3 regions of the Paenibacillus sp. JNUCC 34 genome follow, and region 3 is predicted to be linked to each of the others. Evidence: riboswitches for the same ligand, from Rfam matches in the RefSeq annotation. Region 3 holds a riboswitch; each other region holds the start of a gene.

Region 1 (5,656 bases), 1.1 Mb from region 3:
TGCAAAGTAAAGCGAATGTTCCGCTCAAAGTTGTAGTTGCCGATGTTGTTATTTGCTTGATAGGCGATGTACAAACCGTAAACGCCGTGATACAGAAGCGGCAGCCAAATCAGGAGCAGCTCCAGGAAAAATATGAGCGGTAGGCCGTTAATAAATTGGACACCTTTATCAAAGCCTTCCTTTCCACTATCAAAAGCCTTAAAGTTGGTGATCATATGAGTGAGCAAGAAGGCTCCAAGCGGTATGATACCAAGCAAAGAATGCAGCTTTCTGGAATAATACCCTTTCATAAGTTGACGTTCCCCTTTCCAATGTGTAGCGTTTTCATTAAGTCTCATCATAATTCATCAACCACATACTATCTACGCGTTAAACGCATTCAACGACAAAATGTCCCGCATTTCGTTTATTCTGTGAACATCTTGTGTCATATTTCATGTTACTCCTTTTTCTCTTATAATGGAATTGCAATATAATTATTAATCGTTATAATTTATACGCATAAGCTATTCATTTAGGATGTGAAAAATATTGTTCGAAGAATTGGACGTGTTCGCAGTCGTCGTTGAGCAGTCAAGCTTAAACAAAGCTTCCAAGCTGCTGAACCTTTCCCAGCCTGCCCTTTCCCGCAAAATCGCCAAACTCGAAGACGAACTTGGCGTTCAGCTCTTTAATCGGCGTGGAAAACGTCTGGAGCTTACTTCTATCGGTCAGCTTGCCTACACCTATGCTCTGGAACAACGCCAGCAGCAGTTGAAATTCATGCAGACACTCGCACATTATCGTGTGGAAGATCAGATTACAATCTCACTTGGAGCCAGCCTGACAACGCTTCAGACTACGCTGCCCCCGCTGATAAATGCCTTCATGGAACGTCATCCTACAGCCGAGATTAAACTAATCACAGGCAAGACACATGAAATCGTGTCATCCGTCCGTGACAAAAGAGTGGAAGTTGGCATCGTTGCTTCTTCCATTAATCAGCCTGGCCTTAACTGCATTCCGCTGTTCGACGATCATCTTGAACTCGTACTGCCGATTTCACATCCTTTGGCTGAGAGCCAAGAGGTCGGAATCGAACAGCTACAAGGCTTGCCGATGATCATCTTCTCAACAGGTACCTGGTACCGGAAGCTGACCGATGATCTGTTTCACCGCTGGGGGATCATGCCGGACATCCGCATGGAGATCGACTCTTTCGAAGCGATTGTGCGTCTCATTCCCACCTGTAAAGCGGCCGCACTCCTTCCCAAGTCCTATCTCCGACCTCAGCTGCTGTCGGATAACGGACTTGTTGACATCCACATTCCCGCTCTAATTGAGACCCGGCGAACGACCAGTCTCATTTATGGAAATCCCTCCGAGCTCAGCAATGCCGCCAGTCGTTGGATTGCCGAGACTGAAACATTGTTCCGCAAGCTTGAAGAGGACAAAAGCCAATAACCTGACCGAGAGAAATACGTCAGGTTATTGGCTTTATATGCCGATGATATACCGGCTATTGAATATAGATAGATAAATCCTTCGTTTCTACATATTTACGACTTCGCCCTCAAAGCGATCGATGTTCTCTTTTGCTCCTATAACAACCATAATATCGCCTGCACGCAAAATATCCATCGCCGTCGGGGCCACTATCACACCCGAACGTTGATTCAATGCCACAACACTGATCCCGTAACGGACACGGGTATTCAGTTCATTAAGTGTCTTGCCATCCATGCAGTCCGTCACCGTCATTTCCACGATCCGGTAGTCCTTGGACAGTTCGATGTAATCCAGAAGATTCGGCGTAACAAGTTGATGCGCAACTCGTATTCCCATATCTCTCTCCGGAAAAATAACCCGATCAACACCCAGTTTTTCCAACGCCCGGCCGTGCAATACGGATATTGCCTTGGCAACGACTGTGGCTACACCCAATTCCTTCAGAATAATTGCCGCCAAAATACTCGTCTGGATCTCGTCACCTATTGCTACAATGCCGCAATCAAAGTTCCGTATTCCGAGTGACTTGAGTACTTCTTCATCCGTCGCATCGGCAACTACGGTATGGGTGAGGAACTCACTCATGTCCTCGACCACTTCTTCATCCCGGTCGATTCCGAGTACCTCATAACCTAAATCCATCAGTTCAAGCGCCAGACTTGATCCGAATCGCCCTAGCCCTATTACCGCAAACTGCTTTGGTTTCATTTCTCTGCCAATCTCCTTATCCAATAATCATTTTTCCTTCTGGATGACGATACAATTCCTTACCCTTTTTAGGGCCTAAAGCATATGCAAGCGTTAGAGGCCCAAGACGCCCCGCAAACATCGTAATGCTGATCAGAAGCTTTCCGAATAATGACAAGTGGGGTGTTAATCCCATGGTCAGCCCCACGGTGCCGAATGCGGACGTTGCCTCGAACAGTATAGAGAGGAAACTACTGTCCTCTGTCGTTGACAGAATCATCGATACCGATATCACCAGTAGCAGTGCAAGCAGCGTAATGGTCAGCGCTTTAAGAACCCGTTCCTGAACCAGCCGGTACCGGAATAGCACAATCTCATCCCGCCCCCGCATCATTGCTATAACGGCAGCGATCATCATCGTGAATGTCGTCGTTTTAATCCCGCCCCCCGTTGATCCCGGGGAAGCTCCGATAAACATCAGAATAACCATGAAAAACTGTGTGGCCTGACGCAAACCGGTTATATCGAGCGTATTAGCTCCTGCCGTTCTCGGTGTGACCGATTGAAAGAAGGAGCCAAGAATTTTTCCACCCCAATTCAGCGATCCTAATGTTTTTGGATTCGTGAATTCAAATATGAATATGACAACTGCCCCTATCAAAATAAGCGCGCCTGTCATGGACAAAACCACCTTGGAATGCAATGACAGCCTGCGGTTTTTTTTATAATCAACCAGATCAGCCATGACAATAAATCCAATTCCTCCGGATACGATCAAGAACATAACTACAAAATTGACTAATGGATCATACACGTACCCGGTCAAGCTTCCAAAATGACCGAACAGATCAAATCCCGCATTATTAAACATCGTTACTGCATGAAATATTCCGTAGTACAAAGCTTTCCCGAAAGGCATATCAAATGCCCAGCGAAGGGTCAGTAGTAGTGCTCCACTAGCTTCAATCACCAAGGAATACAGCAGAACCCTGCGGATCAGTCGGACGATCCCCTCCATCGATGACTGATTCATCGCTTCCTGCAGGACAAGACGATCTTTTAATGAAATACGGCGCTTTAATGCAAGCGCAAATAGCGTGGCCATGGTCATGAAACCCAAACCGCCTATCTGTATCAGTAGCATGATGACTACCTGTCCGAATGAACTGAAGAATGTCCCCGTATCCACCACCACAAGACCGGTAACACAGGTCGCGGATGTCGCAGTGAATAAGGCATCCATAAAGTTCAGCGGTTCCCCTGTCGTGTTGGCAATCGGCAGCATTAGGAGCAAGGTTCCAATCGTGATAATTCCTCCGAACCCCATAACAAGAATCTGCGGCGGCGACAAGCGGAGCCAAAATAATTTGGAAGTCAACATATTCACCTCTTTAAAAAAAGTCAAAGAAAAAAAGACACTGGAAATCCAATGCCTTACGCGTTTGGGTTCCTGTGCTGCAGCCTACGAGGTTAGCTGACGGATTCGGGCATATCACAGGTCGCCCTATTCACTGCTATACAGCAGAGAAATTCACCCCAATTAAATGGTTCCCCCATTTTCGTTACGAAATTCGGCTGATCTATTAACATGATGTGATTATAACGCAATATCCTTAGGAACCCAAAGCCGATTTTAACGTAAATTAACTTAAAAAAGAGCGGAATTGGGCATATTCAAGAGTAGTAGCACATGGTTTTCTGAGGTTTTCGAAATCTTTCCTTCGTTTTCATCGTATCTTTCATAATTTTGAATGGGATAACCCGTTTGTTGCTTTCATATCTATGTTATATTGATTTATGTTTCCATGAAAGAAACGTTTCAAACGATTTCTAACCCCTATTACCAAGGAGGAATGACATGAATAAAGCAGGACAGCCCCTTAAACTTCAGTCGAACAAAAAACCTTTAATGGTGCTCGGGGCAATCGGCCTGATTCTGTTTCTAATTTTTCAGGTATTTCCGTCTACTGCCTCTGACACGCTAGAGGTAAAAACTCCCGAGTTAATCACCAAAAAGGCAGCGGCAGAAGCCGCCGAACGCTTCGTACAGGAACAGTTGCAGTACAACATCGCACCAGGTAAAGAACCTCTCGTTACATACCAATCCCGATCTGATGTATACGGATACCTATCCAAAGAAAAGTTGCTGACCGAATATAACAAAAAGTTCGAAAGCAAGTATCCTTATGATGTTTATCGCGTAAGGTTTGATCAAGGTGATGGGACAGCTTTAAATGTGGATGTACATATGCAGAACGCGGGTATCGCCGGTTTTTCCTTTGATATGGTCGGCTCTAGTTACAAAGGGGCCATGCTGCAGATGGGTGGCGTACGAAAGCAGATGCTCCTGATGATCGAAGGCGACATGTCACTAGCCGAGAAGGAGGCGCTTGCTGCACCTTGGCTTCACCGAGCGGGTTATGATACGTCCAAGCTTGAACGAATTACTGGCGAAGGGGAACCTGGTCTGAAATATGAGGACCCGGAAGCTAAGATCGGAGACTCTCGTCTTCAGCTGAACTTCTCCTTTGAAGACCGCCAACTACGTTCGTACGAGCCTGTATTTTCCGTTCCTAGTGCTCATACCGCCTATGTGGAGAAGCAGACGCTTAACGCTACCTTGCTTACAATGCTGGGCTACGGATTGTTTACACTCGTTTTGGGTATTCTGGCAATCGTCTACAGCGTAAAAACCAAAGCTCACACTTCATTTAAAAGAGGTATTTTCCTTGCTTTGCTATTGTTTGTTATTCAAATGCTGAACACTTATAACCTACTGCCGGTCTTTAAAGCAGACGGAATGAGCGATGCCAGCATTAAGGGTATCCTGATCTTTTATGCGGTCTACTCCATCGTATTCTCAGCCCTGCTCTACTTCTCACTCGTTGGAGGGAACGGATTATGGCGTAAGGAAGAGGGATTAAATCCATGGCCACGTGCCAAAGAACCCGGGTATGGCGTATACGTGCTGGAAAGCATGAAACTCGGGTATTTGTGGGCTTGCATTCTGCTTGGTGTACAGTCCCTGATCTTTATCGCGCTGGGTCTTACGCTCAACACCTGGTCTACAACAGATGCCTCACAATCACCTTTTAACATGTTGTACCCATGGCTGTTTCCGTTGATGGCCTGGTTTGCAGGTATATCGGAAGAGGCTGTCTACCGTCTGTTCGGTATTAAAATGGTTAAAAAAATCGTTCGTAACACGTTCGTGGCCAGCCTCATCACCTCGATCATCTGGGCTCTCGGTCACACCTTGTATCCGATCTATCCGGTCATATCAAGACCGATTGAGCTAGTCATCATCGGGCTTCTGTTCAGTTTCATCTTCTTGCGTTACGGATACATGGCCGCCGTATTCGCGCATGTGGTGTTCAACAGCATTCTAATGGGCTTCAGTCTCATGATGATGAACGATCCGGTTAACTTATGGATGGGGATCTTCTACATTATTTTGCCAGCCATCGTCGGTTACGTGATC
Region 2 (5,656 bases), 360 kb from region 3:
ATAGCGGCCGAAGAGCATGACAAGCCCTGTTGATATATTCCAGAACGGCGTGTTATCCGCAAGACCTTCAAAGCCAGAGCCGTTATTCGCTGCCGAGGAAGTGTATTCATACAGCACTTGTGAAATGCCATGAAAGCCTGCGTTCGTAATGCCCGCTTGACCAGCGTCTGTCATGAGAGCGAGAGCAGTCGGCGCCAGAATAATGAAGGGATGAGCCAGAATGGCAATCGCAATCAGCTTCATCTCCCGGGCTTCGATTTTCCGCCCAAGAAACTCCGGCGTTCGTCCAACCATCAGCCCGGCGAGGAATACGGCCAGAATAGCGTACATTAACATATTCATCAGACCGACGCCTTTTCCGCCGAAGACAGAGTTCAGCATCATGAGAGACAACGGTGTTATACCGCCAAGCGGTGTCAGCGTATCGTGCATGTTATTGACCGATCCGGTTGTGGCTGCTGTGGTTACGGTCGTAAACAGAGCAGACTGGGCAATACCGAACCTGACCTCTTTGCCTTCCATATTGCCTTGGGAAGCATCGATTCCTAGTCGACTCATCGCCGGGTTACCATTCGATTCCGATACGTAGGCAAGTGACAGGAATCCGATGAACAGAACCATCATGGCCGAGAAAATAATCCAGCCCTGCTTGCGGTTTTTCGCAAATAAACCGAATGTGTAAGGCAGAGCCGCCGCAATACACCACATTGATAAAATCTCGATTACGTTAGTCAGCGGATTCGGATTTTCAAACGGATGAGACGAATTGACGCCGAAATGTCCACCACCGTTCGTACCCAGATGTTTGATCGATTCCAGTGCAGCCACTGGACCAACTGAAATTTGCTGCTCGGCGCCTTCAAGCGTCGTTACATTGATGGTAGGTTTTAAGGTTTGAGGAACATGCAGCGCAACAAGTAGCATGGCCACTGTAAAGGCCAGCGGGATGAACACCCGTGTATGTGCCTTAACAAAATCTTCGAAGAAGTTGCCTATCGTTGTTCCCTTGCTGGTAATTGCCCGAATGAACGCGATAGCGACACATAAGCCGGTAGCAGCGGAGGTGAACATCATCATGGTGATGACGGCCATCTGCGAGAAGTAGGAGAGACCCGATTCTCCGCTGTAGTGCTGCAGGTTTGTATTGGTCATGAAACTGATAATAGTATTGAACGATAGCGTTGGCTCCATATTGTCAATTCCGTTTGGATTGAACGGCAGTATCTTTTGCAGTCGTAGTATGAGATACCCGGCTGCAACCAGCACAATATTGGTCATCACAAAGCTGATTGCATATACCTTCCAGGTCATGCCTTTGCGCTCTTTAAGTCCGATCAACGCATAGATCGGTTTCTCCGCCCAGGAGAACCATTTATCCGTTCCGTTCGCTTCATTGCGAAATACATTATATACGTAGGTTCCGAGAGGCTTAACGAGCAGCACCAGAACCAGAATAACGATGGCAATTTGTACAATGCCCATGATTGATTGCTTCCTCCTTCAATAACACCCCTAGAATTTTTCCGGGTGAATCAGCGCGTAAATCAAATACAGAAAAATAAAGATCATAAATGCGATAATGATGATCATTGGTTATCAGCCTCCGGTTCATTGACCACGCGTCCGCACCAGGATAAAAATAAGGTGAACAGTGCGTAGGTTCCTCCCAGAATGAGCACCATGCACAGATCCTGCATGTAAATCCCTCCAAAATATTTTTTGAAAGATTATGAATATGGTCTAGCTGACGAGTGATGAAATTAAGAAGGAAACATTGGTATGGTTCGTATGCAGCACGATATCTGCGCCAAGTCCTTTATAAATTAATCTCGGGTTGCTTGAATGAGTGATGACATAGATCGGATCCAAAGTCCAAGTACGGCAAATCCGCAAGTAACGGCAGCACAGGTTCAGACTGCTTTCAAACAGAAACACCCTGCCGACGGAAAACTCGGGAATGATCCAGGTTTGTTCATCGGTGGTGTCGATCAAGATCATGTTGTTTTTGGCTCCGAGCTTATCCAGACGATCTTGCTCTACCCGGTTGTTCACGATGGCTGCAAACGGAATTTTATTTCGGATAAGCTGGAGTACGAATTCCTCCCCTGCCTTGGTTGGAGCGGATACGATGATCAGATCCTGCGGTTTTTCCATGTTTTCTCCTCCTATTTGTTAGAAAGAGAAGGCAACAAAAAAGAAGCCTCAGGGAAGGAGAGTCACTCTTCCCGCGGCTTCTGATGACACAGTGAAATACACCGTGCCCTGCACACGACAATCGTTGCCTCTCTCGATACGCTTACGAGGTTAGCTGACGGATTCGGGCGTGAGAGTCGCCCTACCCATAGGCAGGTATTCTGCCGATGTGATTCACCCCTGGAAGAAAAGCAAGTCTCCCGTTTGGTTCCCCCGTTCCTTTTCCATTCAAGGATTCAGCGAATAAAAAAGCACTTTGCAAAAAACCACAGAGACATTAAGCCCTGTGGTCGTGTTTCTCGATCACAAGCTTCATCATCCTCTCCTTGTGAGCAGACCGCGTCAATTGAATGCGTGACTGCTTAACTCAACGCTTACGAGGTTAGCTGTCGGATTCGGGCGGTGAGAGTCGCCCTACCTGATCCGATTCCATAGAGTCTTCGGATCAAGATTCACCCCTGAAGATGTTCATGGTGGCTCTCACACCACCTGGTCCATCTCCTTGTTTGGTTCCCCCGCTTCCCTTGCCCAGCAAGGGAATTCAGCGATTCATGTGAAAACATTGTTCATTTCATGATTCGTATCATACGTCTGGCGGTTCGTAATGTAAATCGAGGGAGAGGCACATTTGAGGTGTTTTTTAACAGGATATCGGGGGAAAGGGGGATTGGTCACCAGAATACTGCTCCATACTCTGTATTTCTCTGTATTTCGTTGATTTCTCGTAAAGTGGCAAGATACCGTGTATTTGTATGGATAATCGATGTCAAGCCCTAATGTACACGTTTTCTTTTGGCTTTTTCGTCGATATTTTGAATTTTTAGACCATAAATGAACATTTACTTTGAAAGGGCAATGACGTATGATTCATCCGAATTTAACCATGATCTAAACGCTGAGCTCTCTAAAGGGAGTCGGGGGAACCCGGACAATGAGCAGGTTTCAGAGCAAACGGACTCAGGAGTATCTATAAACATGCATTCACATTTCCATAGTACTGGTCAAGCGTCTCACGCTCCGGTAACATAGAGGGTAACAAATGTACAAGGAGGAGCTATGCTTCTACAATTCGGTTACTCCCAGTATGAGAGCAAAGTATATGAAACACTTGTGACGAGCGGCGAGGCGATGGATGCATCGAGTATCGTGAAGTTGTCCGGTGTTCCGAAGGCTAAAATTTATGAGGTGCTGGACCGGTTAGTGGACAAGGGAATTGTCATGGATACGGTATCTGGCAAAAAGCGTACCTATACGGCACTCCCTGTGGAAGCCGTGATTGATAAACTGACGCATGAGTTTGAGAGTGACATTAAGGAGCTTCGCTCGGCGGGGGTCCGCAAAACGGTTGTGGATGATCAGGTGTGGAGTCTGAAATCGCACAGCTCGATCCAGGCGTTCTGCAAACAGATGATTGAGGAAGCGCAGGAGTCTGTTCTCGTCTCAATGTGGAGCGATGAGTTTAATGAAATAACCGATCTGCTGGACCGGAAAGAGCGGGAAGGTGTGCGCGTTGAAGCTTTGGTGACGGGGGATGACCATCCGGAAGTGTCGCTGTCCAAGCTGTATGTGCTGAATCCTACGGCGGATCACGATAAGCTGGAGCGGTTCATGCTTCTGGTGACAGATACGAAGCAGCTTCTATTCGCAGGCGTCGAGCAGGGCAGCTGGCAGGCAATCCGGACGCAGGCACAGCCCTTTGTGAAGGTGTTTGTTGAATTTTTCTACCACGATATGGCATTGACTGCATTCAGTCGTAAATATCCGGAAGAGATGTTCAAAGACGAAGAGATTAAAGCGCTTTTGCTCCGGCTGCGCTATTAAACAAGGACAGAAAGTATGGAGGAATGACTACTCCGTGCAGTCTCTCACAACAGCAAAGGGGCATCCCACAGGTCAATGGACCTTTTGGGATGCCCCTTTAAGTGTGTACAGTATGAGTTTGAACCAAACTTACAACTGCTCTGCGGTTCGGGACGAAGCAGCAGCTCCATCCTTGTCAGGAGCAGAACGGCGAGTTAGCGAGAATAACGCGACACCGAAGGCAACGGTAGCAATGATACCGCCGACCCAAGGGTTGTGGGCTACCGTGTGGCTCTGATCAATAACGGTACCGCCGATGATTGAACCGGCAGCGATTCCTAGGTGAAGCATGGAGGAATTCAAGCTAAGCTGTGTTTCTGCATTGTCTGGAGCCAGCTGAAGCAGATAAGTCTGCTGAGCTGGAGAAATGGCCCAACTCAGCGCACTCCATATCATCATGGCTATTAGGAACACCCAGAACGAGATTTGAGCTGTGAGCATGACCACGAACATCGATACCGAGAAGCAGGCCACAATGGTGAGGATTGAACGTTTCGTACCGAAACGGTCAGATATCCAGCCGCCGACCCCGCCGCCTGTTACGGCTGCGATGCCGAACAAAAAGTAAACGACACTCATCATGTCGTTGCTGACGTCGAATGTGGACTGTACATAAGGCTTCAGGTATCCGTACAAAGTCAGATGACCGGTGAGCAGCAGCAGGACGATAAGCTGGGCGCTGATAATCTTGCTGTTCTTCAAGGACGCAAGCTGTTCACGAAGCGGTACTACCGGGTTCGGAGCTGTGCGTGTCGTGAATAACGCAATGCCGGCCATAGATAGCAGGCTAAGAATCGCAATGACGAGAAACGGAGTCCGCCAGCCGTAAGCATTACCGATCACCATGCCGAGTGGTACCCCGAGTACAAGTGATCCGCTGATTCCCATATAGATAATTCCGATCGCGCGACCTTTGTGCGATTCCGGAACGAGCGAGGCTGCCATGGAGACGGACAGTACAACGATAACGGATCCGCTCATAGCGGATAATGCACGGGCTGCGATGATTGCTGCATAACTTGATGTGAAAGCTACGATCAGATTACTGATCATAAAGGCAGTCATCGTGTACAGATAGAGCTTTTTACGTTCCATTTTGGCGGTCACATTAATTAGAATCGGACCTGAGATCGCAAAGGCAATGGAAAAGATGGTGATAAACTGACCGGCAGAACTGATAGATATTTGAAGATCCTCTGCAATGAGATTCAGGATACCTCCAACGATGAGTTCAACCATACCGACGACAAACGCCGCGATGGCCAAGATATATACGCGAAAATTCAAACAGACACATCCTTATCTCATAAAGTATCAAATTTAAGTTACTACCATTATAGTAACCTCGGTTATCTGATGCAACCCTTTTTCGTGTATTTGGGAAGAAGTGGAGCAATGTAAAAATACACTTTTTCACCCAAAAAGGTTTCAAGTGCCCGTATACTCTTTTTAGCCGATTTAAAGTCAACCCGGAGTGATAGCCTGTCCTATATCATCGTGGTAATATTTGAATAATTCGACTTGATAGGGTACGATAATGCCTTTTTCAAGAAACTCAGAACTTTTGGTGGAGGTGAATTTGCCAGATGGACAGGCCTCAGAG
Region 3 (5,656 bases):
ATTCATTAGCTTTTGCTTCACGAAGGTCATTTTGATAAGCTTAGGAAACTTTTTAAGCTCCACCAGCGGAAAGCCTATAAACAGTGTAGCAGCGGTTCCGCCCAATATAATGAGATAGGCAGCGGGATTAGCTAATGCAGTAATGGACGCACCCTTTAAAATCATTCCGACCAGTACTGACACAAGACCGAGCAGTAAACCTATGATTGTTGAAATTTCCATAATACACCTCATCCATGAGAAATAAATAACGAATCCATTCGTTCTGAGCCCTTCTGAAGAGACAGCATTGTGCAAATGAGCGCATTACACTATTTATCGTCAGGTTGGCGTTTTTTTTTTAGCTGTAATTTCCGGTATAATAGAAGCAAGGGAAACTTGCAGGTATGAAGTGACAGAAAGGAGTGAGAGAGATGGGTGTTAAGCATGGGCGTGATTACGGTGATATTTTGACAGATTTGACTGAGGCGGTCGGACGTATTCCAGACAGTTACGTTTTTTTTGAAATGGAATCGGAGGATTGGAGCAACCTTAACGATACGGAGAAAAACGAGGTTCATGAGGCACTAGCGGAGGATTTATTTTATGGGCTAGGCACAGAGCCTGTCATATCAGTAGGCAGTGGAGTTGTCATTCACGATCAGACAAACCATCGGATAAATATTTTAATTGGGGAGGAAGAATTGGCGTTTGTAGCTCTCGTCTAGCTGAAGTAATGAAGTAAAGATCAGAGGAATAGAATAGATGAATAATTAGTCCCGCTTTGGTGGGAGAGGTTTTTTTTGGGGAGGAAGATAAAATGCTGTATACACAGCAGGAAGTTGAAACACATCTGGAAAGACTTGAAGGCTGGGAATTGGAGCAGGGACGATGGATTATCCGTAAATATACTTTTCCTGCATTTATGAAAGGGATTGCTTTTGTGGATGAAGTCGCTGCGATCTCGGAGGCATTCGGTCACCATCCCTACATTACAATCGATTACAAAACCGTGACGCTACGTCTGACTTCTTGGGATGAAGGCGGTATTACGGCTGTAGATATCAAAGAGGCACAGCAGTTTAACGAGGCATACGAAAAAAGCCGCTCCAAGGACAATAAGGAGCAGGATTAGCAGCAGCGGATATTTATATAAAAAACACGCTTGGAACGGGAGCGGTCCTGTCCAAGCGTGTTTTTCTGCTTATTATTTTTTCTCAGACAGATAAAGTGCAAGGTTGGCAACTTCCTCAGGTTTAAGTTGATCTTTAAAGGCAGGCATACCTTTACGCCCCTTCGTGATCACGCTAAACAATGCATCAGTGTCCATATGTCCGCCTACTTGCTGGAGAGCTGGTCCTGCTCCGCCCTGGAGCTGATCACCATGACAAGTAATGCAGCTGGCTTTCAACGTAGCTTCAGCCGCCGCCGCGTCCAAAGTTACCTCAGGCATTGTTGGTTTTGCTTCTTCAGCTACTTCTTCTTTCCCTGGAAGCGTAAACATCAGCGCAAGGGCCAACGCACATGCGACGAAGAACAATCCGCCCATAATCCATTTTTGCATCGTCATATCGTCCCTTCTTATGTATACTGCAATTGATTCTATTATAAACGAACATACAAAGACATCATAGCAGTTGTGACAAAAAAAGCAACATAACAACGCTTTCTTTGACTAAAATTACACAAAATTGTGCTATTTTTCATAGTCATAATGGTTTCAGATGGAATTTCCGGAATCGTCTCTGGACATATAAACCATGCAATGAAAAAGAGCTTTGCCAGTCGGAGTCATCCGTTCGTACGTATCCGTAACATGGAAACCGACTTTGGAGTATGTACGGATTGCACGCTCATTCCAAGTTAAGACCTCAAGGTCAATCTCATCCTCAGGACGCCGCTGCCTGGCCACATCCACAATAGACTGCACAAATCGTTTACCCATTCCGAGTCCACACCAATCAGGTCGCATACCAAGACCAATCCGCGTAACGCCTTCCATTGGGAACAACTGTGCGAATCCCCACATCCGCTGTTCTTCATCGAGTATGGATACATACTGCTGCTCGCGGATGTCCGGATCGCCAAACTCGATACCAAGTCCTTTCATTTGCTCCCAGGGGAGCCAGCCGTAGATATTATAAGGAGATGGGTAGGTCCAGCTGCAAATCTCCGCTGCATGATACGAGTCCATTGGAACCGCATAAAACCGTTGTGCCATGGGAAGCAAAGGTCATTCTCCTTTCATGATTTACGAAATAAGAAGAAAACACCCGCTAAAAGAAGGGATGCTTCTCTTCGCGGGTATATTTGTATGATATAAATGATTTCAAATTATTCAGACACGTGGCTTTCGTATGCTGAATCATCCATAATTCGCTTGGCGCCGATATAACGCTCCGCATAATAACTGTCACCCAGTCGGTTGGTCACGACCCCTCTTGAAGTGGAGGAGTGGGCAAATTGATCATCCCCGATATAAATACCTACATGGGATACGCCCTGACCTGATGTATTGAAAAATACGAGGTCCCCCGGGCGAAGGTCTTCGCGGGATACGGCCACACCCATCTCAAATTGGGAGCCTGACTGATGGGGAAGCTTCATTCCCATTGCTGAGAATATGTACATTGTAAATCCAGAACAGTCAAAACCGCTTGTTGACGTACCACCATAGCTGTATCTTGTCCCTAGCACATTATCGATTTCTTGATCCAGCTTACTGTCGGCAAAAGCGCTGCCTAAGCCTGCCGTGAACAGCATCGTAAGGCCTAACACGGTCGCACTGAACTTCTTAAGCATAAATAACTCCTTCCGCTGCCTGCGAGGTTAGCTGTAGGGTTCGGTTGAAGGTCCCCTATGATCCCTTAGTAGCAAGATCAATTCACCCGTGGTTGGATCCCCCGCTTCCATTGCTCTGGAATTTGGCATATGCATTCTATGTATAAAAGCCCTTACAATAATGACAAAGTTATTACATTGAATATTCTATCAGAGGGCCTGTCCACTTGGCAATTGTTTATTGCTGTCTTTTGAATAGAATAGATAGATATCCGTGTCGAATTATTGTCATAAAAAATTTCTCGTAAAGGTGCAAACTTTTTCCCTATTTCACACGTTATAAAAGTATAAAGAAAAAGCCGCGAAGGAGATTGTGGTGAATCTCATTCGGGCTTAAGTAAACTTTTGTTTATGAAATTAATTGTAGTTCACAGCGGCGGATTTGTATTTGCTCGGGCTCATGACCCGCTTGGCGCCAATGTAACGCTTGCCAAAATAGCTGGAGTTGATTGCGGTGATGGTGACACCGCGGGAACTTGAGGAATGTGCAAATTTGCCACCACCTACATAGATCCCTACATGGGATACACCTTTGCCTGAGGTGTTGAAGAATACAAGATCGCCGGCTTTCAGTTGGCTCTTCGGTACTGCAGTCCCAACTTTATACTGGGATGCCGATGAATGCGGCAAAGTCATCCCGAGTTTCTTGAACACATAACTTGTAAATCCAGAGCAATCGAATCCTTTGGTTGTGGTTCCACCCGATTTATAAGAGACGCCAATGACGGGTTTGATTGCGCTGTTTAACTTGGAATCCGCGAAAGCGCTTCCGGTACCTAGCGTAAGGGCGAGAGCCAGACCGAGTGAAACGGCTGTTAGCTTCTTTTTCAAGTGATAAGCTCCTTCCAATGCCTGCGAGGTTAGCTTAAGGGTTCGGCTGAAGGTTAGCCTATGATCCCTCTGTTGCGAGATCAATTCACCCAAGACGGTTCCCCCGTTTCCCGTTGGAACGGGAATTCGGCTTCTTAAGATATGAAAAATTATAAGTACAATGATAGTTCATCCATATGAAATAGTTACAGGAAAGATGACAAAGTTGTTACTAACACATTCGTTATTTTAACAGAGTATTAACTTTTTGGCAATCGAGGAAAGTATATTTGAACAAAAAAATTCCGTTCTTCCTAGTGGAGAACGGAATTTTTTTGTTTTGTTGGCTAGCATTATGCATCTTTTGAGATTAACAGTAACATATAATGCATGAATTTAAGGTGAAAATTGGTTTTTTAATTGGGGATGAGAATTATGAATGGATGATTCAGGTTTCTTATGGATATGTGAACATCTTTTAAATTTGACGACTGTGAGTATGCCATACATGATATTGAGCGGTAACGCTCCACAACTGGAATAGACTACTCACAAAATAGGAGGTCTGCTGAATGATTAATCCGATCAGACCTGACCATAGGAAGGACATACCGCTGAGCAGAAGGAGAAGAGCTATCGCTGTTCCGCCGATCGTAATGGAGATGAGCATAGCCTTTCCGATGTGACGGAGACAGACCATCAGAGCGGATATCATGCCCATGCCAGCTGTTTTGCCGAACTGCATATAAAGAAAGAACAAATGAATGAGATACGCATACAACAGCCAACAGACGAAGTAAGGAGCGATCTTTAGCAACGTAGACGGGTCGCGAATGGCAGCTAATAGTGAAGGTAACATTTTCGGCACCAGCCAATATGCGGGGGTAAAGGTCAGAATCGTCTCAACCACATAAAATAAAGTTACCGGTTTCCATAGCTGACGGATGCCCTTGAAGAAGAACAGACCTCGCTCACCTTTCGTCTCTTGATGGAGATTGTAAAATATACCAGCATGAATAAGAGGAGTCAGAAGCATCCGGATGATCAGCATACAGATGAGTATCCAGGCATAGGTATGAACGTCGTTGCTTTGAGTCAGGGCCCTTTCGCCCTCATAAAAATACAACAGCTTACTAAGCTCATTCGGAGCAGGGTCCGGGAATCGCATCAGAAGCGGAACGACGGCTGATTTGACAAGGCGATACAGGCAATATCCCCACAGAAGGCGATACAGAAACAGAAGAATAATAACATAGAACTGATCTTTCACACTGGTCCAGCCTTTGCCTGCGTAGCTTTTCATGTTCTCCCCCCTTACCATGACAGGCTGCCGAACAGTGTCTCCACCAGCTTGGTGATGCTCAGGTTCCAGCGCGTGACAACTTTCGGATCCATTCCCGCCTTCATATAGTTATTGATGTGTTTGTTCTCGAGCACGATTGAGTATTTCGGATCAACCATTGCCCAGAGTAGTGGAGATTTATGCTTGATTTCATACTGGGTTTTTCCGTTCTTGCCGTCCCACACCTTTTCAACCGTCTTCCCGTCCTCAAATGCAAATCTGATCGGGATGTTGGAGACGGTGCCGCCCTTGCTCACGATGGTCACAATCGTCTTATAGGCGGGGTCTTCCCGGGTTCCGGTATTTTGGGTCTGAATGTTCTCCACAGCGACGTCAGCCATCAGGTTACCGTATACATATTGGTCAAAATAAGGCTGCCACGATTGTTTGGTGATTTGCTCCACAACCTGTAGAAAATCTTTAGTTGTCGGATGTTTGAAGCGGTATTTTTTCGCATAAGTCATCATGATTTTGTCCATCGTCTGTGTGCCGACCAGGCGTTCAATGTCCTGCAGCACCAGCTTGCCGCGTGTGTAGACGTTCAAAGCGTATTTTTCGTGAGATCCGTATTTCCAAGATTCCTGTTTAAGCGGCTCAGGCGAGGATATGGCCGCAGCTTGTGCTGCCGTGTTAGTGGTTAATCCGTATTCCTGCTCCATTACCCGATCCTCGGCATAGGAGGTG

What was found. Region 3 has a riboswitch for cyclic di-AMP ahead of AC2TF5_RS27400 (C40 family peptidase). Riboswitches for the same ligand answer to the same signal wherever they lie in the genome.
Region 1: it holds a riboswitch for cyclic di-AMP, as region 3 does, so the genes downstream of both, AC2TF5_RS04385 (TrkH family potassium uptake protein) here and AC2TF5_RS27400 (C40 family peptidase) in region 3, are expected to answer to the same signal.
Region 2: it holds a riboswitch for cyclic di-AMP, as region 3 does, so the genes downstream of both, AC2TF5_RS01160 (hypothetical protein) here and AC2TF5_RS27400 (C40 family peptidase) in region 3, are expected to answer to the same signal.

The regions. Positions count from the first base shown of each region.
Region 1 is NZ_CM177770.1:959,652-965,307, reverse strand. Features, by position in the region: gene AC2TF5_RS04400 (succinate dehydrogenase cytochrome b558 subunit) at 1-290, opposite strand, end outside; gene AC2TF5_RS04395 (LysR family transcriptional regulator) at 532-1,443, shown strand; gene AC2TF5_RS04390 (potassium channel family protein) at 1,531-2,196, opposite strand; gene AC2TF5_RS04385 (TrkH family potassium uptake protein) at 2,213-3,556, opposite strand; cyclic di-AMP (ydaO/yuaA leader) riboswitch at 3,620-3,762, opposite strand; gene AC2TF5_RS04380 (CPBP family intramembrane glutamic endopeptidase) at 4,034-5,656, shown strand, end outside.
Region 2 is NZ_CM177770.1:256,136-261,791, forward strand. Features, by position in the region: gene kdpA (potassium-transporting ATPase subunit KdpA) at 1-1,482, opposite strand, end outside; gene AC2TF5_RS01155 (potassium-transporting ATPase subunit F) at 1,513-1,590, opposite strand; gene AC2TF5_RS01160 (hypothetical protein) at 1,741-2,154, opposite strand; cyclic di-AMP (ydaO/yuaA leader) riboswitch at 2,278-2,445, opposite strand; cyclic di-AMP (ydaO/yuaA leader) riboswitch at 2,550-2,750, opposite strand; gene AC2TF5_RS01165 (TrmB family transcriptional regulator) at 3,250-4,014, shown strand; gene AC2TF5_RS01170 (MFS transporter) at 4,144-5,292, opposite strand; gene AC2TF5_RS01175 (AraC family transcriptional regulator) at 5,640-5,656, shown strand, end outside.
Region 3 is NZ_CM177770.1:5,936,119-5,941,774, reverse strand. Features, by position in the region: gene motA (flagellar motor stator protein MotA) at 1-222, opposite strand, end outside; gene AC2TF5_RS27420 (hypothetical protein) at 414-707, shown strand; gene AC2TF5_RS27415 (4a-hydroxytetrahydrobiopterin dehydratase) at 800-1,114, shown strand; gene AC2TF5_RS27410 (c-type cytochrome) at 1,187-1,543, opposite strand; gene AC2TF5_RS27405 (GNAT family N-acetyltransferase) at 1,700-2,200, opposite strand; gene AC2TF5_RS27400 (C40 family peptidase) at 2,314-2,781, opposite strand; cyclic di-AMP (ydaO/yuaA leader) riboswitch at 2,783-2,919, opposite strand; gene AC2TF5_RS27395 (C40 family peptidase) at 3,178-3,651, opposite strand; cyclic di-AMP (ydaO/yuaA leader) riboswitch at 3,655-3,793, opposite strand; gene AC2TF5_RS27390 (hypothetical protein) at 4,109-4,933, opposite strand; gene AC2TF5_RS27385 (M1 family metallopeptidase) at 4,945-5,656, opposite strand, start outside.